2 regions of the Streptomyces sp. NPDC053069 genome follow, and region 2 is predicted to be linked to the other one. Evidence: riboswitches for the same ligand, from Rfam matches in the RefSeq annotation. Region 2 holds a riboswitch; the other holds the start of a gene.
The links. Region 2 has a riboswitch for S-adenosylmethionine ahead of ACIGXP_RS19615 (aminotransferase class V-fold PLP-dependent enzyme). Riboswitches for the same ligand answer to the same signal wherever they lie in the genome.
Positions count from the first base shown of each region.

Region 1 (14,188 bases), on a different contig from region 2:
AGATGCAGTTCGTCGTACGACACATCGCTGACCAGGTGCGACCACATGCGGCCGTGTCCGGGCCAGGCGGGCGGGTCGATGTACAGCGTCACGACGAGGTCATTCCGCCCGTCGCCGTACCCAGCGAGCCCACGGCCGCGACCTTCACGCCCGCCTTGGTGCACACCCAGTGCGGGTCGGGGCCCAGCTCGGGCTCCACGTCCAGCGCGTGCGGGTCGCCGGAACCGCACACCGGGCACAGCGGCCAGCGGCCGTACCGCTCCAGCAGCGCGTCCTGGACGTCCTGCGCGACCAGCCCGGCGACATAGGCGGCGCCGTCCGGCCACTGCTCGACCCACCAGCGCCGCTCCGCGACGGAGTCCTCGACCAGCGACACCACGTCCGCCTCCGCCACCTGGCCCGCGACGAGGTCGGCGAGCACCAGGGCGCGCGCGGCATGCAGGGCCTGCTCAAGAGGACTGGGTTCCATACAACTCATTGTGCGCACTCTTGACCAAGACGCCGAACCGAAAATATCTTTCATTCGTGACCCAGGACGTGAAGGAAATTTTCGGCAGTCCGGGCGGTTCCCTCGCCGCCAAGGTGCGCACCCTCGCCCCTTCCATGACCCGGTCCATGCAGCGCGTGGCGGAGGCCGTCGCGAGCGACCCGGCCGGCTGCGCCGCCCTCACGGTCACCGGCCTCGCCGAACTCACCGGAACCAGCGAGGCCACCGTCGTACGCACCGCCCGCCTGCTCGGCTACCCCGGCTACCGGGATCTGCGCCTCGCCCTCGCCGGGCTCGCCGCACAGCAGCAGTCCGGGCGCGCGCCCGCGATCACGACCGACATCGCGGTGGACGACCCCATCGCCGACGTCGTCGCCAAGCTCGCCTACGAGGAGCAGCAGACCCTCGCCGACACGGCCGCCGGCCTCGACACCGCCCAGCTGGACGCCGCCGTCGGCGCGCTGGCCGGCGCCCGGCGTACCGATGTGTACGGCATAGGGGCGTCCGGGCTCGTCGCCCAGGACCTCACCCAGAAGCTGCTCCGCATAGGCCTCATAGCCCACGCCCACAGCGATCCGCACCTCGCGGTGACCAACGCGGTGCAGCTCCGCTCGGGCGACGTGGCGATCGCCATCACCCACTCCGGCTCGACGGGGGACGTCATCGAGCCGCTGCGGGTCGCGTTCGAGCACGGGGCCACGACCGTGGCCATCACCGGCCGGCCCGACTCGCCGGTCACCCAGTACGCCGACCACGTACTGACCACGTCCACCTCACGGGAGAGCGAGCTGCGACCGGCCGCGATGTCCTCGCGGACGAGTCAACTGCTCGTGGTGGACTGCTTGTTCGTGGGAGTGGCCCAGCGGACCTACGAGACGGCGGCACCCGCTCTGGCCGCGTCGTACGAGGCGCTGGCTCATCGGCATCGCACCAGCCCCAGGTGAATCACCTCGGCATCGCCTCGGGGTGAGCAACAGCACGCACAACGGCACCCAGACCTGAGAGAGCCACCCCCCATGACCTCCTCTGACCTGCGTCGTCACTTGGCCTCCCTGACCACCGAAGCCTTCCGGCCGGAGCTGGCCGACATCGATCGTCTGCCCACCCTCGACATCGCCCGTCTGATGAACGGTGAGGACGCGGGCGTACCCGCTGCCGTCGCCGCCCAGCTGCCCCGCATCGCCGCCGCCATCGACGCCCTCGCGGAACGGATGGCGCGCGGCGGGCGGCTGGTCTACGCCGGCGCGGGCACCGCCGGCCGGCTCGGTGTACTGGACGCCTCCGAGTGCCCGCCCACCTTCAACACCGATCCCGCCCAGGTCGTCGGCCTGATCGCGGGCGGCCCGGAGGCGATGGTCACCTCCGTCGAGGGCGCGGAGGACTCGCCCGAGCTGGCCCGCCAGGACCTGGACGCACTGAAGCTCACCCCTGACGACACGGTCGTCGGTATCTCCGCCTCCGGCCGCACCCCCTATGCGATCGGTGCCGTCGAGCACGCCCGCGCCCTGGGCGCGCTGACCATCGGCCTGGCCTGCAACGAGCACAGCGCGCTCGCGGCGGCGGCCGAGCACGGCATCGAGGTCGTGGTCGGCCCCGAACTGGTCACCGGCTCGACCCGGCTGAAGGCCGGCACGGCGCAGAAGCTCGTCCTCAACATGCTGTCCACGATCACGATGATCCGGCTCGGCAAGACCTACGGGAACCTGATGGTCGACGTCCGCGCGTCGAACGACAAACTCCGGGCCCGCTCCCGCCGGATCGTCTCCCTGGCCACGGGCGCGCCGGACGACGAGATCGAGCGGGCCCTCACCGAGTCCGGCGGCGAGGTGAAAAACGCGATCCTGGCGCTGCTCGCCGGCGTCGACGGCCCCACGGCCGCCCGCCTTCTGGAGGAGTCCGGCGGCCATCTGCGTGCCGCGCTGGCGCACACGGCCCGCTGACCCGCACGCTCGGGGCGTGCGCAACGACCCCGTCTCCACCGCGACCGCCATCCTGACCCGGGTCGGCGGCCCGGCCAACGTCACCTCCGTGGCCCACTGCATGACCCGCCTACGGCTGACCCTCGCCGACCCGGCGGCGGCGGACGAGGCGCAGCTGCGCGCCCTGCCCGGTGTCCTCGGGGTGGTGTCCGACGGCCCCACCTGCCAGATCGTGCTCGGCCCCGGACTGGTCGACGAGGTCACCGGTGAGGTGGAGGCACGGATCACCGCCGCACGGCCGGGGGACGGCCGGGCACGGTTGCCGGAGAAGGAGAAAGAGGAGGCCAAGGAGGGGGAGAAGGAGGGAGAGAAGGAAGGGGCGGCGGCGGACCGCGGGGCTCGGTTGAAGGAGGAGCTGCGGCGGCGGAACGCCACCCCGTTCAAGACCGCCCTGCGCCGCGTCGCGAACGTCTTCGTGCCGCTGATCCCCGCCCTGATCGGCTGCGGAGTCCTCGCCGGGCTGGACGGTCTGCTGGTGAATGCCGGCTGGCTGCCCGGCCTGACCCCCGCACTGTCCGCCATCGCCTCCGCCTTCCTGGCGCTGATCGCCGTGTTCGTCGGCCACCACACGGCCAGGGAGTTCGGCGGCACCCCGGTGCTCGGCGCCGCGGTCGCCGCCGTCGTCGTGTATCCGGGCGTGGCGAAGGTGACGGCGTTCGGGACACATCTGGCGCCCGGACAGGGCGGGGTGCTCGGCGCGCTCGCGGCGGCGCTGCTGGCGACGCGGGTGGAGAAGTGGTGCCGGGGCAGGGTCCCCGGAGCCCTGGACGTACTGCTCACCCCCACGGTCACCGTGCTCGTCCCCGGGCTGGTGACGCTGTACGGCCTGATGTACGCGGCCGGCGCGGTGGCGACGGCGATCGGCACGGCGGCGAACTGGCTCCTCGCGACCGCCGGAGCCGCGGCCGGACTCGTCCTGGGCGGCCTCTTCCTCCCGCTGGTGATGCTGGGCCTGCACCAGGCCCTCATCCCCATCCACACCACCCTCATCGAACAGCGGGGCTACACCGTCCTGCTCCCCCTGCTGGCCATGGCGGGCGCGGGCCAGGTGGGCGCGGCGCTCGCGGTGTACGTCCGTCTGCGCCACGACGTCGCCCTGCGCACGACGATCCGCTCCGCGCTCCCGGCCGGGCTGCTGGGCGTCGGCGAGCCCCTGATCTACGGCGTCTCGCTCCCCCTCGGCCGGCCGTTCCTGACGGCCTGCGCGGGCGGCGCGGCGGGCGGGGCGTTCGTCGGCTTCTTCGCGATGCTCGGCACCCAGGTGGGAGCGACGGCGATCGGACCGTCGGGCTGGGCCCTGTTCCCGCTGCTGACGGGGAGCCGGGGCCCGGCGGTCGCGGCGGCGATCTACGCGGGCGGACTTCTGACCGGATACGCGGTCGGCTTCACGGCGACGTACCTCTTCGGCTTCCCGCGCCGGCGCAGGTCTGCCCATGGGGCGGTCCCCTTCTCGGCCGTGGGGCGCTACCGTCGAGCTGCCGGCACCGGTCGGCGTCACACTGGACACGGGAATCCGAAGGACTGCGCGGACCGACCATGAACCACGCCCAGCTCGCCGCTCTCGGACGGGCCCTCCGGTTGCTCGGGGAGCACGGGGAGACGGTGACCGCCGACACTCCGGATGCCCGGTTGCACGAGATCAAGGCCGATCTGCGCAGGGCGCTCGATCTGCTGGACGAGAGTGTCGCCTCCAGCGCGCCGAGCACCCGGTGCGCCGAGCATCCGCAAGGACCCGTCGACGAGAGCGCGCCCGATCTGTGTCTGCTCTGCGAGACCCGGCGGCGCGCCGCTCGGCGGTCGGAGTTCCAGGGCCGGCCGGGGCCGGCGCAGCCGGTGCCCACCGCGCCGTCCCGCTACGGCGTGCGCGCCGACCGGCCCCAGCCGCAGCAGCGCTGGCTGCCGGAGGCGTGGAACGGGCAGGAGTGGCAGCTGTGCGGGACACCGCGCAGGGACCGGCGCGACGCCGAGGCGTACCTCGCCGCGCAGCGGCGCGGATCGCGGCCCGCGATGGCCTACCGGCTCGTGCACGAGTTCACCGACTATGAGGTGCTGCGGGTGTGGGGCACCCCCGTGCATGTCGACATCGAGCCCATGGGCAACCTGTAGACGTCAGGCCGGCAAGGGCAACGGCGGGAAGTCATACCCCTCCCACAGGGCCCTGCTGCGCTCCTCCGGGTACGGCGCCACCGTCGGCTCCGCGTCCAGGATCTGCACCAGGCGGGACCGGGGGTCGTACTCCGGCCAGCCGGGATCGCCGGTCCGGGCGAACGACGTCCAGGCACCTCTCATGAACGCTGACAGCCGCTCCGCCTCCGGTGTGGGCCGCCCGCCGGGGAAGAAGCGGCCGTCGGGGTCCGCGCCGTACGTGCCGAAGAGCAGCGGGACGTCCAGGGCGTGGCAGGCACCCAGCAGGCCGTCGCTGCCGGGGGCGGGCCAGGTCAGTTCACAGACGTGGGCGCGGCCGCCGCCCGTGTGCTGGGCCTCCGCGAGGCGCAGACTCGGCAGCGCGAACAGCCAGTCGGTCTGGACGCGCTCGTAGAGCTGCTCCGGGGTGGCGTCGGGGAAGGCCGATCGGTAGGCGCTCTCGCCCGCCTCGCCGCCCGGTGCGTACAACCGCAGGGTCGCTCTCGCGAGGTCGTCCGTGATCTTGCCGAGTCGGCCGGACATGACCAGGAACAGGCGGTACTCGTCGCGGTTGTGACCGACGAGCAGCTCCACCTCCCGCGCGGCGCCGGAGGCGAGCGCCTGCCAGGGGGTGCGGGGGAGGATGTCGCCGTCGACGACCGGGGCGAAGGGAACGGTGGTGGGGGCCGCCTGGCCCCACCGGGTGGCGTGCCGGGGCATCTGCGGGCCCAGCGCCGCACCCGCTTCGACGAGCTGCTGCGGGTCCACCGCCGCCAGGTCGGCCGCCGTGGGCTCACGGCCCGCCTCCGCCGCCAGGGCGGCCGCGATGTCGCGGGCCAGATCGGCGGAGAAGAACGTACCGGGCACGCTCTGGGCCACCGCGCGGCGGAACAGGCCCCGGGCACGGGGCATCGCCAGCAGTGAGGCGATGGAGCCGGCGCCCGCCGACTCGCCGAAGACCGTCACCCGGTCGGGATCGCCGCCGAACGCGGCGATGTTCTCCTGCACCCATTGCAGGGCCGCCACCTGGTCCAGCAGGCCGCGGTTGGCGGGTGCGCCGTCCCAGAGGGCGAAACCCTCCATGCCCAGGCGGTAGTTGAAGGTGACGACCACGACGTCGCCTTCGCGGGCCAGGTGCTGCGCGTCGTAGCCGGGCTGGCCGGCGTGGCCCGTTCTGAACGCGCCGCCGTGGATCCACACCATCACCGGGCGGGCGGCGGACGGGTCCGGGCCCGGGGTCCAGACGTTGACCGTGAGCCATCCCTCGTCCTGCGCGGCGAGCCGGTCCGTACGGCCCAGGATGCCGGACTCCTGCGGGGGCGGCGGGCCGAACGCGTACGCCTCCCGGGTGCCGTCCCAGGGGCGGGGCGGGCGCGGGGCCTGGAAGCGGGCCGCGCCGACGGGGGGTTCGGCGAACGGTATGCCCCGGAACACCGACAGGCCCTGCTCCGTGAGGCCGCGCACCGCGCCGGAGGCGGTGCGCACCACGGGGCCGTCGGTGTCCGGGGCGCCGGTCTCCCGGGCCCGCGACTCGCTCGTCGTCATACTCGCTCCTCACTGGTCGTCAGAGGAACGTACGGCGGCGGCCACAAGTGCCCCACCGGCGCGAGGACTTCGAGGGAGGAATTCGGGAGACGGATTCGGGAGACGGATTCGGGAGGGAATTCAGCTGAGCGTCTTCAGCGAGGCCGCGTCGTAGGGCTTCAGCTCGTCGAAACGGTCGGAGAGCACCTTGGCCGCCCACTCCGGGTCCTGCAGCAGCGCGCGGCCCACGGCGACCATGTCGAACTCGTCGGCCTCCAGACGGTCGAGGAGGTTGTCGATGCCCTTGACCGGGGAGCCCTCGCCCTGGAAGGCGTTGATGAAGTCGCCGTCGAGGCCGACCGAGCCGACGGAGATGACCTGCTTGCCGGTGAGCTTCTTCGTCCAGCCGGCCAGGTTCAGGTCCGAGCCGTCGAACTCCGGCAGCCAGTAGCGGCGGGTGGAGGCGTGGAAGACGTCGACGCCGGCCGCGGCGAGCGGGGTCAGGATGGCCTCCAGCTCCTCGGGGGTCTCGGCGAGCCGGGCGGTGTAGTCCTGCTGCTTCCACTGCGAGTAGCGGAAGAGGATCGGGAACTCCGTGGAGACCGCCTCGCGGACCGCCGCCACGATCTCCGCGGAGAACTTCGTACGGGCCACCGGGTCCCCGCCGTAGGCGTCGGTGCGCCGGTTCGTGCCCTCCCACAGGAACTGGTCGAGGAGGTAGCCGTGGGCGCCGTGGATCTCCACGCCGTCGAAGCCGATGCGCTCGGCGTCGGCGGCGGCCTCGGCGAACGCGCCGATCACGGCGTCCAGGTCCTTCTGGGTCATCGCCTTGCCCGTGGGCTCGGCACCCGCGGTGACCAGGCCGGAGGGGCCGACGGCCGGGGCGTCCGGGAAGGGGGCGTCGCCCTGCTTGCGGACCATGCCGATGTGCCACAGCTGCGGCACGATGGTGCCGCCCGCCGCGTGTACGTCCTCGGCGACCCTGGCCCAGCCCGCGAGCTGCTCCTCGCCGTGGAACCGGGGCACGCGGTCGCTCTGCCCGGCCGACTCGTGGCCGACGTACGTCCCCTCGGTGACGATCAGCCCGACACCGGCGGCAGCGCGGCGGGCGTAGTAGGAGCGCACGTCCTCGCCGGGGATGCCGCCCGGGGAGAACATACGGGTCATCGGCGCCATCACGATCCGGTTCGGAACGGTGAGACCGTTGAGCGCGATCGGGCGGGACAGGACCTGGGCCGCGCGGGAGGCGGGAGTCGTGACGGTCACGGGAGGGGCTCCTCAGAAGCAGGGCTTACCGACTGGTATGTGCATGCGCATTGTTGCACCGACTGAAGCAACGCCATAGGACCCATCCCACATTCCCCGACGGCACCCCAAAGTATGTCCACATCAAGTATCTTGACGTCGAGATTGATTGGACGGCAGGACAGCGGGACTGCAGGAACGGGGGCTGGACATGCGCCGGGGCAGGCGGGAAAAGGGCAGCGGGGACGGGCTGATCGCGCAGCTGCGGCAGCCACCGGGCGGGCGGGACGCGCGGATCATGCTGCTCGCGCAGTGCGTGGACCGGACCGGTACGGGTGTGTGGGCCGCGGCGTCCGTGCTCTACTTCACCTTCGTGAGCGGGCTGGACGCCGGCCGGCTCGGACTGCTGCTGGGCGTGGGCGCAGTCGCCGGGATCGCCGGGTCACCGCTCGCCGGACGGGCTGCCGAGCGGCTGCCCGTACGTCACCTCCTGATCGGCTGCCATCTGCTGCGCCTGGGCACGATGGTCCTGCTGCTGGTCGCCGACGACCTCGTCACCCTGCTGCCCGTGGTCGCGCTCACCAGCCTGGGAGAGCGAGCGGCCAAGACGCTGGAGATGCTCTTCGCCACCCGGGCCGCGGGTGAGCGGCGGACCACCTACCAGGCACTGTTCCGCAGCGTGGCCAACGCCGGTTACGCCGTCGGCGCGGGCATCGCCGCGCTCGGCCTCGGCGTGGGCACCCCGAACGCCTACCGCGCGCTGATCCTGGCCAACGCGCTCTCCTACGTCCTGGCCGCCGCGCTGGTCTGGCAGACCCGGGAACCGGCAGGCCACGGCCTGGTCGTGGCACACAGCAACAACAGCACCAGCACCTCTGAGGCACCGGGGCCCTCCACTCCCACCCCCTGGCGTGACCCCGGCTACCTGTTCTTCGTCCTGCTCGACATCCCGATGAACCTGGACGACTCCGTTCTCAACGTCGGGCTGCCGCTGTGGCTGGTGCACCACACCAGCGCGCCGCACGCGGTCGTCCCCGCGTTCCTGGTGGTCAACACCGTGCTGGTCGTGGTCCTGCAGCTGCGGGTCTCGGCATGGGCCGAGGGCCCGCGCAGGGCGGCTGCCGCAGTGGGCTGGTACGGCGTGACGCTGCTCGCCTGCTGCCTCGTACTGGCGACCGCCACCGGTGGCGCGGCATGGTCGGCCTCACTCGCCATGCTCGCGGCCGCGCTGCTGGTCACCCTGGCCGAACTGCTGCGCTCGGTGAGTTCCTGGGAGCTGGCGGTCGTCCTGGCGCCGCCGCGTGCCCGGGCTTCCTATCTGGGCGTGGCCGGGATGGCGCAGTCGGTGCAGAAGTCGGTGGGGCCCCTGCTGCTGACCGGCGCGGTGATGACGGCCGGTCCGGTGGGCTGGCTGGCGCTCGGTGCGGCCGTCACCGGGCTGAGCGTGGTGCAACGGCAGGCCGGCCTGCGGCGGATGGCGGCTCTCGCCGCGCCGGCGAGCGACTCCCGGACACGCCCGAGGGCGGCACTCCCTGCCACTGACAGGGAGTGCCGCCCTCGGTAAGGACGTTGATCAACCGGAGGCCGGAGCCCCGGGGTCGATCAGAAGTCCATGTCACCGCCCGGCATGCCGCCGCCGGCCGGCGCGGCGGCCTTCTCCGGCTTGTCGGCGATGACGGCCTCGGTGGTGAGGAACAGCGCGGCGATGGAGGCGGCGTTCTGCAGCGCGGAACGGGTCACCTTCGCCGGGTCGATGATGCCCTCGGCGACCAGGTCGACGTACTCACCGGTCGCGGCGTTCAGGCCGTGGCCCGGGGTCAGGTTGCGCACCTTCTCCACCACGACGCCGCCCTCGAGGCCGGCGTTGACGGCGATCTGCTTCAGCGGGGCCTCCAGCGCGATGCGCACGGCGTTGGCGCCGGTCGCCTCGTCACCGTCGAGCTCCAGCTTCTCGAAGACCTGGGAGGCCTGCAGCAGGGCCACGCCACCACCGGCGACGATGCCCTCCTCGACGGCGGCCTTGGCGTTGCGGACGGCGTCCTCGATGCGGTGCTTGCGCTCCTTGAGCTCCACCTCGGTGGCGGCACCGGCCTTGATGACCGCGACGCCGCCGGCGAGCTTCGCCAGGCGCTCCTGCAGCTTCTCGCGGTCGTAGTCCGAGTCGCTGTTCTCGATCTCGGCGCGGATCTGGTTGACGCGGCCGTTGACCTGCTCGGAGGAGCCGGCACCGTCGACGATGGTGGTCTCGTCCTTGGTGATGACGACCTTGCGGGCGCGGCCCAGGAGGTCCAGGGTCGCGTTCTCCAGCTTGAGGCCGACCTCCTCGGAGATGACCTCGCCGCCCGTGAGGATGGCGATGTCGCCGAGCATGGCCTTGCGGCGGTCGCCGAAGCCCGGGGCCTTGACGGCGACGGACTTGAAGGTGCCGCGGATCTTGTTGACGACCAGGGTCGACAGGGCCTCGCCCTCGACGTCCTCGGCGATGATCAGCAGCGGCTTGCCCGACTGCATGACCTTCTCCAGGAGCGGGAGCAGGTCCTTGACCGAGGAGATCTTGGAGTTGGCGATGAGGATGTACGGGTCCTCCAGCACCGCCTCCATGCGCTCCATGTCGGTCGCGAAGTAGGCGGAGATGTAGCCCTTGTCGAAGCGCATGCCCTCGGTGAGCTCCAGCTCCAGACCGAAGGTGTTGCTCTCCTCGACGGTGATGACGCCTTCCTTGCCGACCTTGTCCATGGCCTCGGCGATCAGCTCGCCGATCTGGGTGTCGGCGGCGGAGATGGACGCGGTGGAGGCGATCTGCTCCTTGGTCTCGACGTCCTTCGCCTGCTCCAGCAGGGCGGCGGAGACGGCCTCGACGGCCTTCTCGATACCGCGCTTCAGGGCCATCGGGTTGGCACCGGCGGCGACGTTGCGCAGACCCTCCTTGACCAGGGCCTGGGCGAGCACGGTCGCGGTGGTCGTACCGTCACCGGCGACGTCGTCCGTCTTCTTGGCGACTTCCTTGACCAGCTCGGCGCCGATCTTCTCGTACGGGTCCTCGAGCTCGATCTCCTTGGCGATGGAGACACCATCGTTGGTGATCGTGGGGGCGCCCCACTTCTTCTCGAGGACGACGTTGCGGCCCTTGGGGCCGAGCGTCACCTTGACGGCGTCCGCGAGCTGGTTCATGCCGCGCTCGAGGCCGCGCCGCGCCTCCTCGTCGAACGCGATGATCTTGGCCATGTGAAGTGGTCCCTCCAGGACTGGGGGTGATTCCTTCGGACCGCGCCCGCGCCCGCGACGGACGGCTCGCCGACCACGTGGTTCCTTGCCCCACTTGGCCTGCGGGCCTCACCGACCCGGTCCTTCACTGTCACTCTCACCTTCAGAGTGCTAACGCCAATGATTAGCACTCGGCATGGTCGAGTGCAAGCGGCTCAGCGGGATCAGCCTGGGGCGAACGGGGGCACCCCGGACACGGCGAAGGGCCCGCACCCTGTCCGAGGTGCGGGCCCTTCGTGCGAAAAACGTTCAGGCGGTGACGCGAACCATGTCGGCCTGCGGGCCCTTCTGGCCCTGCGAGATCTCGAACTCGACCCGCTGGCCCTCTTCCAGGGTGCGGTAGCCGTCCATCTGAATCGCGCTGTAGTGGACGAAGACGTCCGCACCACCGTCGACCGCGATGAAGCCGTACCCCTTCTCCGCGTTGAACCACTTGACGGTGCCCTGAGCCATGCCTAACTCCCCTATTACTGGCCCTTGCACAGATCCACACTTCGCGGACCCGGGTCAGACCTCACCCCCCATTGGTCGGGGGCGTGCGCCGGAACGCGTCGACCGCGGCTGAATGTATCTGCCCAACTGCCCTCTGCAACAGGTCAATCGGACGAGAATTCCGGACGCGAACGGTCCGGAATGTGGTGAGAATTCACCAGACTTCGGGGCAAGTCGGGCCCCGTAAAGGTTACAAATGCCGCATAAAACCCCCGCACTTTGGCTACTTCTTGCGGGGTCTGCGGCATGAAATCCAGGGCTTTCGACCCGGGGGCCGCGGCCAGGTTCCCCAACTGTACCGCGCTCAATCACGCAGAATTGCCCCCTCCGCTTCTCTCACGGAGGGGGCAATTCCATGAACAATGGGTAACTGAGGTTACCCAAGGTAACGATCAGCCGCCGGCGACCGCCGGAATGATGGAGACACCGGCGCCGTCCGGGGTGGCGGTCTGAAGGCCCTGCTCGAAGCGGACGTCGTCGTCGTTGACGTAGACGTTGACGAAACGGCGCAGCTTGCCCTGGTCGTCCAGGACGCGCGCGGCGATCCCGGTGTGGTTCTTCTCCAGGTCCTCGATGACCTCGGCGAGGGTCGCACCCTCGGCGGCGACCTCGGCCCGGCCGCCGGTGTAGGTGCGCAGGATGGTGGGGATGCGAACGGTCACGCTCATGCGAGGCCAGCCTCTCGGAAGGAGTCCAGGGTCGGGCGGATGGTGGCGGTGACGCCGGTCCCGGCCACCGCGTCGAGGGTCTTCAGGCCGTCGCCGGTGTTGAGGACGACCGTGGTCTTCGCCGGGTCCAGGACGCCGTCCTTGAGCAGCTTGCGGGTGACGCCGACGGTCACCCCGCCCGCCGTCTCCGCGAAGATGCCCTCGGTGCGGGCCAGCAGCTTGATCGCGTCGACGACTTCCTCGTCCGTGACGTCCTCCACGGCACCGCCGGTGCGCCGGGCGATGTCCAGGACGTAGGGGCCGTCGGCCGGGTTGCCGATCGCGAGGGACTTGGCGATGGTGTTCGGCTTCTGGGGCCGTACGACGTCGTGGCCGGCCTTGAAGGCCGTCGACACCGGGGAGCAGCCCTCGGCCTGCGCGCCGAAGATCTTGTACGGCTTGTCCTCGACCAGGCCGAGCTTGATCAGCTCCTGCAGACCCTTGTCGATCTTCGTGAGCTGAGAGCCGGAGGCGATCGGGACCACGATCTGGTCGGGCAGCCGCCAGCCCAGCTGCTCGCAGATCTCGTACGCGAGGGTCTTGGAGCCCTCCGCGTAGTAGGGCCGCAGGTTGACGTTGACGAAGCCCCAGCCCTCGCCGGCCGGGTCGCCGATCAGCTCGGAGCAGAAGCGGTTCACGTCGTCGTAGTTGCCCTCGATGCCGACCAGCTCGCCGCCGTAGACCGCGGCCATGACGACCTTGCCCTGCTCCAGGTCGTGCGGGATGAACACACAGGAGCGGAAGCCGGCCCGGGCGGCGGCGGCGCCGACGGCACCGGCCAGGTTGCCGGTGGAGGAGCAGCTCAAGGTCGTGAAGCCGAAGGCGCGGGCGGCCTCCAGGGCCTGGGCGACCACGCGGTCCTTGAAGGAGTGCGTCGGGTTGCCGGAGTCGTCCTTGATGAACAGGCCGCCGCTGACACCGAGTTCACGGGCGAGGTTGTCGGCCTTGACGAGGTGGGTCCAGCCCGGGTTCAGGTTCGGCTTGTCGGCCACGTCGGCCGGGACGGGCAGCAGCGGCGCGTAGCGCCAGATGTTCGCGGGACCCGCCTCGATACGGCGGCGCAGCTCTTCGGTGTCGTAGCCGGAGAAGTCGTAGGCGATCTCCAGCGGGCCGAAACACTCCTCGCAGGCGAACACCGGGCCGAGCGGGACGCGGTGACCGCACTCGCGACAGCTCAGGGCCGCGGCGGGACCGAGGTCGACGGTGGAACTGCTGGTGCTTGCAACTGTCTGCACAGCCATGGAGGCGAGGCCCTTTCTCCTCATCTTCCTCACGACGCATCTCGCCGTGAGACGGATTTGGCACCTTCCCTAGCCGGGAGCCTCGCCACGTCAACGTGACAAGAACCGACTGGAGGGTTGCCGGGGCTTCAACGGGCCGTGTCCCTCTGCCCCTCTGGATGAGCGGTATGCGGTTGTGGACGCCCCTGACCCCCGACATGCGATGGTCACCGGCGTTGTTCAAGACTGTAACCGACGGCCAGGACAGTTGAGATAGTCGTCCGAACCGCGAGATGGATCACACGGTTCACCCGTGTGGTCACGAACAGTGAGGAGTCGCAGACCGTGCTGGAAGAAGTCGAGCGCTGGCTGGCCACCCGCTCCTGGTCCGTGACCGATCGCCCTCTCCACCGGATCCTGTCCGCCAAACAGCGCACCGGCCAGACCATCAGCGTGGTGCTGCCCGCGCTCAACGAGGAGGAGACGGTCGGTGACATCGTCGCGGTCATCCGTCACGACCTCGTGGAGCAGGTGCCGCTCGTCGACGAGATCGTCGTCGTCGACTCCGGCTCCACCGACCGCACCTCACAGGTCGCGGCCGCCGCGGGCGCCCGGGTCGTTCACCGCGACGAGATCCTGCCCCGCATCCCCGCCGTCCCCGGAAAGGGTGAAGTGCTCTGGCGCTCCCTGCTGGTGACCGGTGGGGACATCCTCTGTTTCATCGACGCCGACCTGAGGGAGTTCTCCTCCGACTTCGTCTCCGGAATCGTCGGCCCGCTGCTCACCGAGCCGGACGTGGACCTGGTCAAGGGCATGTACGACCGTCCGCTCGGTACCGCCGGCGGGCAGGGCGGCCGGGTCACCGAGCTGATGGCCCGCCCGCTGCTGAACATGCACTGGCCGCAGCTGTCCGGTTTCGTGCAGCCGCTCGGCGGGGAGTACGCGGCCCGCCGCTCCCTGCTGGAGCAGCTGCCGTTCCCCGTCGGCTACGGCGTGGAGCTGGGCATGCTGGTCGACGCGCTGCACCTGGTCGGGCTCGACGCGCTGGCGCAGGTGGACGTCGGTGTGCGCAAGCACCGGCACCAGGACGGACAGGCGCTGGGCCGGATGGCCGCGGCGATCTACCGCACGGCCCAGCTCCGGCTG
Region 1 covers NZ_JBITZN010000017.1:44,232-58,419, forward strand. Annotated here, with positions in the region: gene ACIGXP_RS32115 (DUF4031 domain-containing protein) at 1-92, opposite strand, end outside; gene ACIGXP_RS32120 (hypothetical protein) at 89-469, opposite strand; gene ACIGXP_RS32125 (MurR/RpiR family transcriptional regulator) at 526-1,431, shown strand; gene murQ (N-acetylmuramic acid 6-phosphate etherase) at 1,504-2,427, shown strand; gene ACIGXP_RS32135 (PTS transporter subunit EIIC) at 2,444-4,006, shown strand; gene ACIGXP_RS32140 (hypothetical protein) at 4,003-4,572, shown strand; gene ACIGXP_RS32145 (carboxylesterase/lipase family protein) at 4,576-6,135, opposite strand; gene ACIGXP_RS32150 (NADH:flavin oxidoreductase) at 6,256-7,380, opposite strand; gene ACIGXP_RS32155 (MFS transporter) at 7,571-8,923, shown strand; gene groL (chaperonin GroEL) at 8,962-10,584, opposite strand; gene ACIGXP_RS32165 (cold-shock protein) at 10,873-11,076, opposite strand; gene ACIGXP_RS32170 (MoaD/ThiS family protein) at 11,508-11,783, opposite strand; gene thrC (threonine synthase) at 11,780-13,063, opposite strand; SAM riboswitch class I at 13,081-13,228, opposite strand; gene ACIGXP_RS32180 (glucosyl-3-phosphoglycerate synthase) at 13,388-14,188, shown strand, end outside.
Region 1: linked by a shared signal. The riboswitch ahead of thrC (threonine synthase) and the one ahead of ACIGXP_RS19615 (aminotransferase class V-fold PLP-dependent enzyme) in region 2 are both predicted to bind S-adenosylmethionine.

Region 2 (14,188 bases):
AGGTGCACAGCAACCTGGACGGCGTACGGATCAGCGACCGGCTGTGGGGCGGCAAGTCGAAGCCGCTGAGGATCATCACGGGGGAGAAGATCGAGGCCGTCACGGACGCCTCGGCACACCAGCTGACGTTCTACGAGAACGGCAAGGTGATCAACCAGGTGCCCGTCACCACCGGCAAGCCCGGCTACGAGACCCGCAACGGAGTCAAGGTCGTCCTGGAGAAGCAGTACTTCGTACGGATGCGCGGCGTCACCGTCGGAATCGCCGAGGGCAGTTCCGACTCGTACGACCTGCCGGTCTACTACGCCACCCGGGTCACCTGGTCCGGCGAGTACGTCCACGCCGCACCCTGGTCCGTGGGCTCGCAGGGCTACGCCAACGTCAGCCATGGCTGCACGGGCATGAGCACCGGCAACGCCGAGTGGTTCTTCGACCACATCCACGAGGGCGACATCGTCAGGGTCGTCAACTCCAACGGCGACCCGATGGAACCCTTCGGCAACGGCTTCGGCGACTGGAACGTCGACTGGAAGAAATGGCGCACGGGCTCGGCCCTGAACACCGACCAGCCCGACGGCCCGACCCCGGCGGACACGGTACGCCTGCGGCCGACGGCAGTGTGAGGAGCGTACGGCAGGGGCGCGGGGCCGTGCCCGATGTGCGGCTGCCGCCGCGTGGGCGCGACGGGCCACGACGAACCGGCAGCGGCGCAGGCACCCCGCGCCCCAAGCTCCTAGGCGCCCACCAACCGCTTCTGGCGGAGCAGGGAAGCAAGGGCCGAGGCGAACTCCACCGGATCCACCGGCAGGGTCACCGCGGCGTCGGCCCGGCTCCAGGTGGCCAGCCACGCGTCCTGCGGCCGCCCCATCAGCAGCAGCACCGGCGGGCAGTTGAAGACCTCGTCCTTGATCTGCCGGCACACCCCCATGCCCCCCATCGGCACGGCCTCACCGTCCAGCACACACACGTCGATGCCGCCGCGGTCCAGCTCGCGCAGCACCGCCTCGGGCGTCGCACACTCCACGAACTCGACAAAGGGGACGTCGGGAGCCGGCTTGCGGCCGGAGGCCAGCCGTACTTGCTCGCGGGTGTTGGAGTCGTCGCTGTAGACCAGCACCGTGGCGGTCGGCTGCATTGTTCCTCCGGGACGTCAGCGTCGTACGGACGGACGGACAGGGCCGTTCGGGGCGGAGCTTACTCCCGTGGAAGTCCCCATGAACACCACGTCAACACCGGTTCGGCGGGGGGCAACACTCCGAACGGCACCCCCCGGAGTGAGGGCGGGATAAGCGACCGACATAATGTCGGTCGTGGCGACAGCAACGACAGTAGAAACCGGGCACGCGCACCCGTCGGTCAACCGGCCGAACCTCACCAGCGTCGGAACCATCATCTGGCTGAGTTCCGAGCTGATGTTCTTCGCGGCCCTCTTCGCGATGTACTTCACCCTGCGATCGGTGACGGGTCCGGCGCACTGGAAGCACATGGCCGACGCGCTCAATGTGCCCTTCTCCGCGACGAACACCACGATCCTGGTGCTCTCCTCGCTCACCTGCCAGCTCGGCGTGTTCGCGGCCGAGCGCGGGGACGTGAAGAAGCTCCGCGGGTGGTTCATCCTCACCTTCATCATGGGTGCGATCTTCATCGGCGGTCAGATCTACGAGTACACGAGCCTGGTGAAGGACGAGGGCATCTCGCTCTCCTCCGACCCGTACGGCTCGGTGTTCTACCTGACCACCGGCTTCCACGGCCTGCACGTGACGGGCGGTCTCATCGCCTTCCTGCTGGTCCTCGGGCGCACCTACATGGCCAAGAGGTTCACCCACGAGCAGGCGACCGCGGCCATCGTCGTGTCCTACTACTGGCACTTCGTCGATGTGGTCTGGATCGGCCTTTTCGCCACGATCTACCTGATCAAGTAGCCGGGACCGGCTCCCGCACATCCAGAAGCACCGACGCAGAAGATCCTGACACCGGGGTAATCCGTGAAAAAGCTCTCCGTACGACGACGCCATCCGCTGGCGGCGGTCGTCGTCCTACTCCTCGCGCTGGCGGCCACTGGGGGGCTGTATGCCGCGTTCGCACCCGCGGGCAAGGCGCAGGCCGATGATTCCGCCCAGTCCCTGACCATCAAGGAGGGCAAGAAGCTCTACGAGGTCGGCTGCGCCAGCTGCCACGGCACCGGTGGCCAGGGCTCCTCCGACGGGCCCAGCCTGGTCGGCGTGGGCGCCGCGGCCGTCGACTTCCAGGTCGGCACCGGCCGTATGCCCGCGGCCACCTCGCAGGGCGCCCAGGTCCCGCGCAAGAAGGTCGTCTACAACCAGACGCAGACCGACCAGCTTGCCGCGTACATCGCCTCGCTGGGCGCCGGCCCGAGCGTGCCCACCAAGGAGCAGTACGGCCCCGAAGGCGCGGACATCGCCAAGGGCGGCGAGCTGTTCCGCACCAACTGCGCGCAGTGCCACAACTTCACCGGCAAGGGCGGTGCCCTGACCAAGGGCAAGTACGCGCCGAGCCTGGAGGGTGTCGCTCCGAAGCACATCTACGAGGCCATGCAGACGGGCCCGCAGAACATGCCGTCCTTCCCCGACACCACGATGTCGGAGAAGAACAAGAAGGACATCATCGCGTACCTGAACGCGGTCAACGGCAGCCAGACGGAGAACCCGGGCGGTCTGGAGCTGGGCGGCCTCGGGCCGGTCAGTGAGGGTCTGTTCGCCTGGATCTTCGGCCTCGGCGCGCTGATCGCGGTCGCCGTCTGGGTCGCCGCTCGGACCGCAAAGGCCAAGAAGTCATGAGTAGCCAAGACATTCCAGAAGAGAACCTGCCCGCTGAGCAGGACCACGCGCACGGCGCGGTAGGGATCGCGGACGAGGAGAACCCGTTCGCGGACCCGGGGCTGCCGCCTCACGAGCACCGGATCCAGGACATCGACGAGCGGGCCGCCAGGCGGTCCGAGCGCATGGTCGCCCTGCTGTTCACGGTCTCGATGCTGGCCACGATCGGCTTCATCGTCGCGTACCTGGTGATCCCGAACGACAAGTCGATCTTCGTCTTCCCGATCGGGCACCTCAGCGCGATGAACTTCGCCCTGGGTCTGACCCTCGGCGTGGCGCTGTTCTGCATCGGCGCGGGCGCGGTCCACTGGGCCCGCACCCTGATGTCCGACGTGGAGGTCGCCGACGAGCGGCACGCGATCGAGGCCCCGGCCGACGTCCGCGCGAAGGTCCACGCGGACTTCCGCCAGGGCGCCAAGGAGTCGGCGCTCGGCCGCCGCAAGCTCATCCGCAACACGATGTTCGGCGCGATGGCCCTGATGCCGCTCTCCGCCGTCATGCTGCTCGGCGGCCTGGGCCCGAAGCCCGGGACCATGCTCCGGCACACCCTGTGGGCCAAGGGCAAGCGCCTGATCAACATGAACACCAACCAGCCGCTGCGCCCCGAGGACGTCGCCGTCGGCTCCCTCACCTTCGCCAAGCCCGACGGCCTGGAGGAGACCGACGAGGAGTTCCAGAACGAGATCGCCAAGGCGGCCCTGATGATCGTCCGGCTGCAGCCGGGCAACATCAAGGACAAGCGCGAGCTCGACTGGTCGCACGAGGGCATCGTCGCCTTCTCCAAGATCTGCACCCACGTCGGCTGCCCGATCTCGCTGTACGAGCAGCAGACGCACCACGTGCTGTGCCCGTGCCACCAGTCCACCTTCGACCTCTCCGACGGTGCCCGAGTGATCTTCGGCCCCGCCGGCCACGCCCTGCCGCAGCTGCGCATCGGCGTGGACAGTGAGGGTTACCTCCAGGCGCTCGGCGACTTCGAGGAGCCCGTCGGTCCTGCATTCTGGGAGCGCGGATGAGTACTGCATCGAACGACGCACCCCGCTCTCGCGGGAAGGCGCCGGCCGGCGAGCGGATCGCCGACTGGGCCGACGGCCGGCTCGGGATCTACTCCCTGGCCAAGGCCAACATGCGCAAGATCTTCCCCGACCACTGGTCGTTCATGTTGGGCGAAGTGTGCATGTACAGCTTCATCATCATCATCCTGACGGGTGTCTATCTGACGCTGTTCTTCCACCCGTCGATGAACGAGGTGGAGTACCACGGCAGCTACGTCCCGCTCCAGGGGCAGCTGATGTCCGAGGCGTTCAACTCGACCCTGCACATCTCCTTCGACGTGCGCGGTGGTCTGCTCGTCCGGCAGATCCACCACTGGGCCGCGCTGATCTTCCTCGCCGGCATGTTCGTGCACATGATGCGCGTGTTCTTCACCGGCGCGTTCCGCAAGCCGCGTGAGATCAACTGGCTGTTCGGCTTCCTGCTGTTCGTCCTCGGCATGTTCACCGGCTTCACCGGTTACTCGCTCCCGGACGACCTGCTCTCCGGCACCGGTGTGCGCTTCACCGAGGGCGCGATCCTGTCGATGCCGATCGTCGGCACGTACATCTCGATGTTCCTCTTCGGCGGAGAGTTCCCCGGCCACGACTTCGTCGCCCGGTTCTACTCGATCCACATCCTGCTGCTGCCGGGCATCATGCTCGGCCTGATGGTGGCGCACCTGATCCTGGTCTTCTACCACAAGCACACGCAGTTCGCGGGTCCCGGAAAGTCCGAGAAGAACGTCGTCGGCATGCCGCTGCTGCCGGTCTACATGGCCAAGGCCGGAGGCTTCTTCTTCCTGGTCTTCGGTGTCATCGCGGCCATCGCGGCGGTCGCCCAGATCAACCCGATCTGGGCCATGGGTCCCTACCGTCCGGACCAGGTGTCCACCGGCGCCCAGCCCGACTGGTACATGGGCTTCGCCGAGGGTCTGGTCCGCTACATGCCGGGCTGGGAGATCAACCTCTGGGGTCACACGCTGGTCCTGGGCGTGTTCATCCCGCTGGTGCTCTTCGGTCTCGTCCTGGCGGCGATCGCCGTCTACCCGTTCATCGAGTCCTGGATCACCGGCGACAAGAGCGAGCACCACATCCTGGACCGCCCGCGCAACGCCCCGACCCGTACCGCGTTCGGTGTCGCCTGGGTGACGGTCTACATGATCGGCCTGGTCGGCGGTGGCAACGACCTGTGGGCCACCCACTTCCACCTGTCGATCAACGCCGTCACCTGGTTCGTCCGGATCGGCTTCTTCGTCGGACCGGTCGTCGCGTTCATCGTCACCAAGCGGATCTGCCTCGGCCTGCAGCGCCGCGACCGCGACAAGGTGCTGCACGGCCGCGAGACCGGCATCATCAAGCGCCTGCCGCACGGTGAGTTCATCGAGGTGCACGAGCCGCTCAGCCAGGAGCAGCTGCACACCCTCACGGCTCACCACCAGTACGCGCCGGCCGAGATCGGCCCGACGGTCGACGAGAACGGTGTCGAGCGCAAGGTTCCGGCCTCGGAGAAGCTCCGGGTCAAGCTGTCGAACGCCTACTACGGCGAGGACAACCAGATCCCGAAGCCGACCGTCGAGGAGTACAAGGAGATCACGAGCGGCCACGGCCACCACTGATCACCGCGTCGCCACACACGCTGAAGGGCCCCGTCCGGGTTGCGGACGGGGCCCTTCGCCGTCTCCGTGGCTGGATAGGGTGGGATCACACTGTCCCTTACGACACCAGGAGCGGCTGATGAGCGCTGTGACCCCCGCTGGAGGCGACACCGCGGCGGGCCGTTCCTGGCCCGAGGTACTGAACGCCCTGCTGGAGGGCCGCGACCAGAGCGCGGACGCCACGGCATGGGCCATGGACCGGATCATGCGCGGCGAGGCGACGGACGCGCAGATCGCGGGATTCGCCGTGGCGCTGCGCGCCAAGGGCGAGACGGTGGAGGAGATCAGCGGGCTCGTGCGCGCGATGTACGCGCACGCGAACGTGATCGAGGTGCCGGGGCGGACCGTGGACATCGTCGGCACGGGCGGTGACGGTGCCAAGACGGTGAACATCTCCACGATGTCGTCGATCGTCGTCGCCGGCACCGGGGCGAAGGTCGTCAAACACGGCAACCGGGCCGCGTCCTCGGCGTCGGGTGCGTCGGACGTGCTGGAGAAGCTGGGCGTCAATCTCAACCTTCCGCTGGAGCGGGTCCCGCAGGTCGCCGAGGAGGCCGGGATCACCTTCTGCTTCGCGGTGAAGTTCCACCCGGCACTGCGCCATGTGGCCGCGGCGCGCGGCCAGTTGGGCATCCGCACGACCTTCAACGTGCTCGGCCCGCTGACCAACCCCGCGAAGGTGCGGTCCCAGGCCGTCGGGGTGGCGGATCTTCGGATGGCGCCCATCGTGGCCGGTGTCCTGGCCGAGCGCGGCAACTCCTCCCTGGTCTTCCGCGGCGACGACGGCCTGGACGAGCTGACCACGACCGCCACCTCGCGGGTGTGGGTGGTCCGGGACGGCAAGGTCGCCGAGGAGTCCTTCGACCCGCGGGACGTCGGCCTCGACCTCGTCCCCGTGGAGGCCCTGCGCGGCGCGGACGCGTCGTACAACGCGGAGGTCGCCCGCCGCCTGCTCGACGGTGAGACGGGGCCCGTACGGGACGCGGTGCTGCTGAACTCGGCGGCGGCGCTCGTCGCGCTGCGGCCGACGGACGCGCCGCTGGCCGAGCAGCTGCGGGCCGGGATGGACCGGGCGGCGGAGTCGATCGACTCCGGTGCGGCGAAGCGGACGCTGGAGCGCTGGGTGGCGGCCAGCAACGCCTGAGACACACAGGGTGCGGTCCCGCGATTCGGACACGGGTTGCGGGACCGCGATCACTTCACGTACGTTCCTGACCAGGTCATGAGTGACAGTCATTCGGCCCCGGCCGGCTGTCCGGCAACCCTCCGTCCGTGGCGGGGTGCCCCGGGTGAAGACCAGGCCGTAGGCAGCGAGGTCTACGGCAAGCGCGGACCCCTCGCGCGCTTCTGAAGCGCGGGACCAGGGGTCCTGGTCGTTCGAGGGAGCCTTCCGTGAGCAAGCGAATGCGATAGGGCCGCCGAGCCCCGCCTCCGCACACCCTTTTCTCTTCTTCCTGCGCCCCAGGGCGTATGTCTCACGGGAGTTCCCTCATGTCCGTCTTCACCGCTGCCGCCGACCAGTCCGTTTGTGCCCCTCTGCCGGTTCTGGGCAGGGATGTCACCGTCCCGCTCGTCACCGGCGGAGAGGTCACCTACGCGGCCCTCGACTACGCGGCCAGCGCCCCCGCCCTGCAGCGTGTCTGGGACGACGTGGCGGCCTACGCCCCGTACTACGGCAGCGTCCACCGCGGCGCCGGCTACCTCTCCCAGCTCTCCACCGACCTGTTCGAGAACGCCCGCAGGACGGTCGCGGAGTTCCTGGACTGCCGGACCGACGACCAGCTGATCTTCACCCGGTCCACCACCGACTCCCTGAACCTGCTGGCCCGCGCCCTCCCCGCCGACTGCCAGGTCTTCGTCTTCGAGACCGAGCACCACGCCTCCCTGCTGCCCTGGCAGGACGCGAAGGTCACCTGCCTCGACGCCCCGCGCACCCCGCAGCAGGCCGTCGAGACCCTGGAGCGCGCCCTCGCCGACCGTGACCCCTACGACCCGGCCCTGGTCTGCGTCACCGGCGCCTCCAATGTCACCGGCGAACTGTGGCCGGTGCGCGAACTGGCGGCGACGGCGCACGCGCACGGCGCCCGCATCGTCCTGGACGCCGCCCAGCTGGCCCCCCACCACCCCGTGTCGGTCCGCGACCTGGACGTCGACTGGGTCGCTTTCTCCGGCCACAAGCTGTACGCCCCGTTCGGCTCCGGTGTCCTGGCCGGCCGCGCCGACTGGCTGCGCACGGCCGAGCCGTATCTCGCGGGCGGCGGCGCCAGCCGCAAGGTGACCCGGCGTCAGGACGGCGGCGTGGACGTGGAGTGGCACGAGAGCGCCGCGCGGCACGAAGCGGGGTCGCCCAATGTGATCGGCGCCTACTCCATCGCGTCGGCCTGCAAGGCACTCACCGAGGCCGGCTGGGACACCCTGGTCGCCCGTGAACAGCACCTGGTCGCCAGGGTCCGCGCGGGCCTCGCCGAGGTCCCGCAGGTGAAGGTGCTGTCCCTGTTCGGCGACGACGCCCCGCGCGTCGGCGTCATCTCCTTCGTCGTGGAGGGCTGGAACAGCTCCCACTTCGCCGCGGCGCTCTCCGCCGAGTACGGCATCGGCGTCCGCGACGGCCTCTTCTGCGCCCACCCCCTGGTCCGCACCCTCCTCGGCAGCGACCCCCAGGCCCAGGGCGAGTGCGGCGCTCCCGAGGCCGCCCCGGGAGAGAAGTCCCTCAACGCCATCCGCGTCAGCTTCGGCGCGGGAACGCCCGACGAGCACGTGGAGCGTTTCGTGACGGCGGTACGGGAGCTGGTGACCGACGGTGCGAAGTGGACGTACCGCACGGAGGAGGGCCGCTGCGTCCCGGCGGTGTGAAGCAGGCCTCGGGGCGGCGCCCGCGCCTGAGCGGCGCAGCCCCTAGTTGTCCAGGCCGATCGAGAACGCGGCCTCCAGGTCGTGCTGGGAGTAGGTGCGGAACGCGACGTGCGTGTCCGTGGCCTCCACGCCGGGGATCTTGCTGATTCGGCCGGGGATGACCTCGGCCAGGTCCTCGTGCCGGGCGACCCGGACCATGGCGATCAGGTCGTAGGTGCCGGTGACCGAGAAGACCTCGCTGACGCTCTCCAGCGCGGCGATCTGTTCCGCGATCTCGGGGATCCGGTCCACGCTGGTCTTGATGAGGACGATCGCGGTGATCACGGCTGGTTCTCTCCCTCGGGTGCCGGAGCTGGGGCGGACTTCACTCTAGCCGTACGGCCATAGCGCACCCATGCGTAGCCGAAGCCCAGGCCGAAGCCGACCAGGTGGGCCAGATACGCCACCCCGGGGCCGTCGGAGGCCTGCCGTGCCGCCGCCCACTGCAGCGCCGCCCAGGACGGCAGCACGACCCACGCCGGGAAGCGCAGCGGCAGGAAGAACAGGAACGGGAGAAGACTGGTCACGCGGGCGCGTGGGAACAGGTACAGGAACGCTCCGAGGACCGCCGAGATCGCCCCGGACGCGCCGACCAGCGACTGCTCGGAGGCGGCGTTGGCGGCCGCGTAGCCCAGCAGGGCCAGGTAGCCGCAGCCGACGTAGAAGAGGGTGAACTCGACCCGGCCCATCCGTTCCTCGGTCATCCCGCCGAAGACGAAGAGGAAGAGCATGTTGCCGAGCAGATGCACCCAGCTGCCGTGCACGAACAGGGCCGTGGCGGGGGTGAGGGCCGCGTGCGCCGGTCCGGCGAACAGCTCGGACGGCACCACGCCCCAGCGCCGGAAGTACGCCCGCTGCGCGGCGAGCAGCGCGCTCCCGGAGCCGTACCCCGGCACGAGCCCCGAGGCCGGGCCCAGGACGAACAGCAGACAGCACAGGCCGATGAGGACGTATGTCATCGGTGCCGGCGCGCTCCGGACCGCTCTGAGGGCCCTGCCGGCCGCCGTGCTCCACTCGCTGATCATGAACACAGAGCATGACGTAACGGGACGCAACCCGACAGACCGCCTCGCCGCCGCGGACGGACGGGCGGCGAGTCCCCGGCAGGCCGTAGGGTTACGGCCACACGCGTCGGCCGGCGGCGCGGGAGCGAGACGAGAAGGAAGCGGACAGCCACGATGACGGTTCCCCTGCCGACCGCGAAGACCCGGTGGCGTTGCACCCTGTGCGGCAACCTCACCCGGTTCGACGTGACCCGTTCCTCGAAGGTCGTCGAGTACGTCCACCTCGATCTGGCGGGCGAGCCGACGGTGGAGGAGCGCGAGGTGGTCAGTGAGACCATCGAATCGGTGCGCTGCCGCTGGTGCAACGCGGTGGACCAGGTGGAGCTCGTGGACAGGCCGGGCGCCGGCTCCTGAGCGGAGCGGCCGCGGAGAAGTAAACAGACATAGTGGGGTGTGACGGATGGTGGAGACCACAGGCGGGGGGCCGGGCGACGGCACCGCTGAGGTGCTTGACCGTCCGCTGCCCGACGGCGTGCGCCGCAGGGTCGTGCAGATCGTCTCGGACGGCTTCGGCGGGCTGACCGTGGCGGAACTGCCCGCCCAGCTACGGCAGTACGCCCGGTTCGCCCCCAATCGCCGGGCGAAGTTCGCCGGGAACGCGATGGCGGCGGCGCTGGAGACGGATCCGCTCTTCCGGCAGCGGATCGGAGAGAAGTTCAGAGAGGCCCAGCCGGAACTCGCCGGCGCTCTCGACTCCGGCTCCCCGCCCCCGGCCGCGGACCCGCTCGACGTGGCGGCCGCGGCCTATGTACTGCGCCCGCCGGGCTGGGTGAAGCTGGTCACCGCGGCCGGCGAGGAGGCCCAGCGCGCCGACGCCGAGCGGGCGGACGAGGAGAGCCGGGCCGAGCTGGAGCGGTTGCGTGCCGAGCTGGCCCAGGCCCGCGACCAGACCCGCGCCGAGACCGAACGGCTGCGCACGGAGCTGGAGTCGGCGAGGAGGGAAGCCGAATCGCTGCACCGTAAGCTCCGTGCCGCCCTCAGTGACGTCAAACGGGGCGAGGCCGCCCTGCGCAAGGCCCGGGGCGAGATCGACGCCGTACGCACGGAGGCGCACCTGCAGGTGTCGGCCGCCGAGAGCGAGTCCCGCCGGCTCAAGGCCCGCCTGGGCGAGGCGGAGGCCACGCTGGAGGCCACCCGCCGCGCGGCCCGTGAGGGCCGCAGCGTGGAGGACATGCGGGTCCGGCTGCTGCTGGACACCCTGCTGGAGGCCGCCCAGGGGCTGCGCCGTGAACTCGCCCTGCCGCCGGTGTCCGTGCGGCCCGCCGAGACGGTCGACGCGGTCGAACCCGGACGGATGACCCCGAAGGACATCGCGGCGCGCGCCCTGTCCGAGCACGATCCGGCCATCCTCGACCAGTTGCTCGCGCTGCCGCAGGCGCATCTGGTGGTCGACGGCTACAACGTCACCAAGACCGGCTATCCGCAGATGCCGCTGGAGAAGCAGCGGCTGAGGCTGCTCGGCCAGCTGTCGGCGCTCGCCGCCCAGACCGGTGCCGAGGTGACCTGTGTCTTCGACGGCGCCGAACTGGCCGCCCCGGTGCTGCTCGCACCGCCGCGCGGGGTCAGGGTGCTGTTCTCCAAGCCGGGGGTCACGGCCGACGAGCTGATCCGCCAGCTGGTGCGCGCGGAGCCGCCGGGCCGTCCGGTCATCGTCGCCTCCACCGACCGTGAGGTGGCCGACGGGGTCGCCAAGGCCGGTGCCCGACCGGTCGCGTCTGCGGTGCTTCTCAAGCGACTGTCCTGAAGGTCCAACGGGCAGACTCAATGCCCGAATTGGCCGTATCGTCACGCAACGTAGGGTCAAGCGCGCATCACTGCATGTGAGTTCTGTGCAAAGAATGCATTGCGTGATGGGATTTTCTGGTGAGAGGATTTGAACTGATCACAACTGGGTCACTAGGGTCTGGGCTCGAACCTCCGAACGGGTGATCACTCACTCACTCACAAGAAGGAGTTCGTCCTCCGTGGCGTCCCACCGTCGACCCAAACAGCAGAGTCGCGCCCGCGTGACCGTGCTGACCACCGCAGCCGCCGCAGCCGTCGTGCTGAGCGCGAACGCCGCCAACGCCGCGCCGAAGCTCAGCAAGGACCAGGTCAAGGCCAAGGTCGACAAGCTGTACGAGGAGGCCGAGCAGGCCACCGAGAAGTACAACGGGGCGAAGGACAAGCAGCAGAAGCTGCAGAAGGAAATATCCACGATCCAGGACAACGTCGCCCGGGGCCAGGAGGACCTCAACAAGCTCCGCGACGGCCTGGGCTCGCTGGCCACCTCGCAGTACCGCACGGGCGGCATCGACCCCTCGGTCCAGCTGTTCCTGTCCTCCAACCCGGACGACTTCCTCGACAAGGCCTCCACCCTCGACCAGCTGAGCGCCCAGCAGGTCGACGCGCTGAAGAAGATCCAGGACAAACAGCGCGAACTCGCCCAGGAGCGGGCCGAGGCCACCGAGAAGCTCAAGGACCTCTCCGCCACCCGCACGGAGCTGGAGAACAAGAAGAAGGAAGTCCAGGGCAAGCTCGCCGACGCGCAGAAGCTGCTCAACACCCTGACGGCCAAGGAGAAGGCGGACCTGGCCGCCCAGCAGCAGCGCGCCGACCGCTCCTCCAGCGAGCGGGTGCACCTCGGCGACACCCCGCCGGCCTCCGGCCGTGCCGGGGCGGCCTTCTCCGCCGCCCAGAGCCAGATCGGCAAGCCCTACGTCTACGGTGCCACCGGCCCGTCCTCCTTCGACTGCTCGGGCCTGACCTCCTGGGCCTACGCCCAGGCCGGCGTCTCCATCCCGCGCACCTCCGAGGCCCAGGCGACCATCGGCCCCCACCTCTCCATGAGCCAGCTCCAGGTCGGCGACCTGGTCTTCTTCTACGGCGACCTGCACCACGTCGGCCTCTACGCCGGCAACGGCCAGGTGCTGCACGCCCCGCACACCGGTGCCGTGGTCCGCTACGAGGCGATGGCCGACATGCCGTTCCAGTTCGGCGTCCGGGTGAACTGAGGCACCCGCGGCACCCGCACACGGTGACGTCCGAACGGGCGAATCCCACGGACCGAGGCTGACTCCACGCCCCGCCCATGACCTGCGTCAGCGGCGGGGCGGCGGCGTTTTGTGCCGTCGCCGGCCTTGGCTCGGCGCCCTTCCCTGCGGCTACTGTCTGCCGCGTTTCCCCGGCGCCGGGGCCTCCCCGTCCCCAGGCGCCGGGGGAGCGGTATCCGTCCGCCAGCAGAAGGACTGCCGTGGGGTCTCATCGCCGCCTTGCCTCGTCCGGATTCGACCGGGGCGCCGCCGCTCTGTGTGTGCTGTCGGCCGCGGCCGCCGCACTCGGCGCCGTACCGGCGCACGCGGCGCCGCGCGGCGACACCCGTGCCGAGGTGGACCGGCTCTACCAGGAGGCCGAGCAGGCGACCCAGGCCTACGACAAGGCCCAGGAGCAGGCGGGCACGCTGCGCCGCGAGGTGCGCGACGCCCAGGAGCACGTCGCGCGGCTGCAGCAGCGCATCAACGGCCTGCGTGAGCAGCTCGGTTCGCTGGCGGGCGCCCAGTACCGTGCGGGCGCCGTCGACCCGGTCGTCGCGCTGCTCTTCTCCGACGACCCCGGCGGCTATCTCGACAAGGCGTCCACCCTCGACCGCATCGGCGTCCAGCAGGTCGGGCGGCTGCGGGAGTTGCGCTCCGCGCTGCGGGATCTGACCCAGGAGCGCACGGAGGCGGCCGGGAAGCTCGGCGCGCTGGAGAAGAGCCGCAAGGCGGTGGCCGCGCACAAGCGGACCGTGGAGACCAAGCTCGCCAGGGCCCGGCGGCTGCTCAACTCGATGCCCGTCGCCGACCGCGCCGCCTACGACCGGGTCTCGCGCTCCGACGGCCCCGACCGCCTCGACCTGCACCTTCCCGACCTGACCGGTCCCGTCCTCCCCGACGCCCGTGCCGCCGCCGCGGTGGCCGCGGCCCGCTCCGCCCTCGGCCGCCCGTATGTGTGGGGTGCCAACGGCCCCACGGGCTTCGACTGTTCGGGCCTGATGCAGTGGTCGTACGCGCACGCCGGGATCCAGCTGCCGCGCACCTCGCAGGAGCAGCGCTTCGTCGGCCGGCAGATCCCGCTGTCCGAGGCCCGCCCCGGCGACCTGGTGGTCTACCGCTCCGACGCCAGCCACGTCGGGATGTACGTCGGCAACGGCCAGGTCATCCACGCGCCCTATCCGGGGGCTGCGGTGCGTTACGACCCGGTCGGGATGATGCCGATCTCGTCGGTGACCCGGCCCTGACCGCGCCGCTCGCCGTTACGATCGGGAAATGGCTGGTCGCAGACGGGGGTGGAGCATCGGGGCCGTGGGCCTCGCTCTGCTGCTGTCCCTGGCCGGGTGCGGCGGTACGGGGACCGACGAGGCCCGTACCGAGGTGCAGCACCTGCTCGACCGGCGCTCCGCCGCCCTCCTCGGCCACGACGGCACGGCGTACGACGCGACGGGCGTCCCGAGCGAGTACACCCGGCTGCGCGCCCTCCCGCTGGCCTCCTGGAGCTACAAGGTCACCGCCGTGCGCCGTACCTCCTCCGGCGCCACCGCCGACGCCGACCTGAACTACCGCGTCGCGGGCTACGACAAGGCCCCGGTCGACGCCCGCCGCACCCTCACCCTCGGCCGCACCGCCGACGGCAAGTGGTACGTCACCTCCGACAGCCCGGCGAAGGGAGCCGGGCAGCAACTGTGGGAC
Region 2 covers NZ_JBITZN010000008.1:1,625-15,812, forward strand. Annotated here, with positions in the region: gene ACIGXP_RS19580 (Ig-like domain-containing protein) at 1-623, shown strand, start outside; gene ACIGXP_RS19585 (hypothetical protein) at 734-1,135, opposite strand; gene ACIGXP_RS19590 (heme-copper oxidase subunit III) at 1,302-1,922, shown strand; gene ACIGXP_RS19595 (c-type cytochrome) at 1,986-2,798, shown strand; gene ACIGXP_RS19600 (Rieske 2Fe-2S domain-containing protein) at 2,795-3,853, shown strand; gene ACIGXP_RS19605 (cytochrome bc complex cytochrome b subunit) at 3,850-5,487, shown strand; gene trpD (anthranilate phosphoribosyltransferase) at 5,606-6,670, shown strand; SAM riboswitch class IV at 6,745-6,861, shown strand; gene ACIGXP_RS19615 (aminotransferase class V-fold PLP-dependent enzyme) at 7,018-8,379, shown strand; gene ACIGXP_RS19620 (Lrp/AsnC ligand binding domain-containing protein) at 8,422-8,703, opposite strand; gene ACIGXP_RS19625 (rhomboid family intramembrane serine protease) at 8,700-9,443, opposite strand; gene ACIGXP_RS19630 (hypothetical protein) at 9,597-9,836, shown strand; gene ACIGXP_RS19635 (NYN domain-containing protein) at 9,883-11,226, shown strand; gene ACIGXP_RS19640 (NlpC/P60 family protein) at 11,447-12,475, shown strand; gene ACIGXP_RS19645 (NlpC/P60 family protein) at 12,715-13,740, shown strand; gene ACIGXP_RS19650 (hypothetical protein) at 13,769-14,188, shown strand, end outside.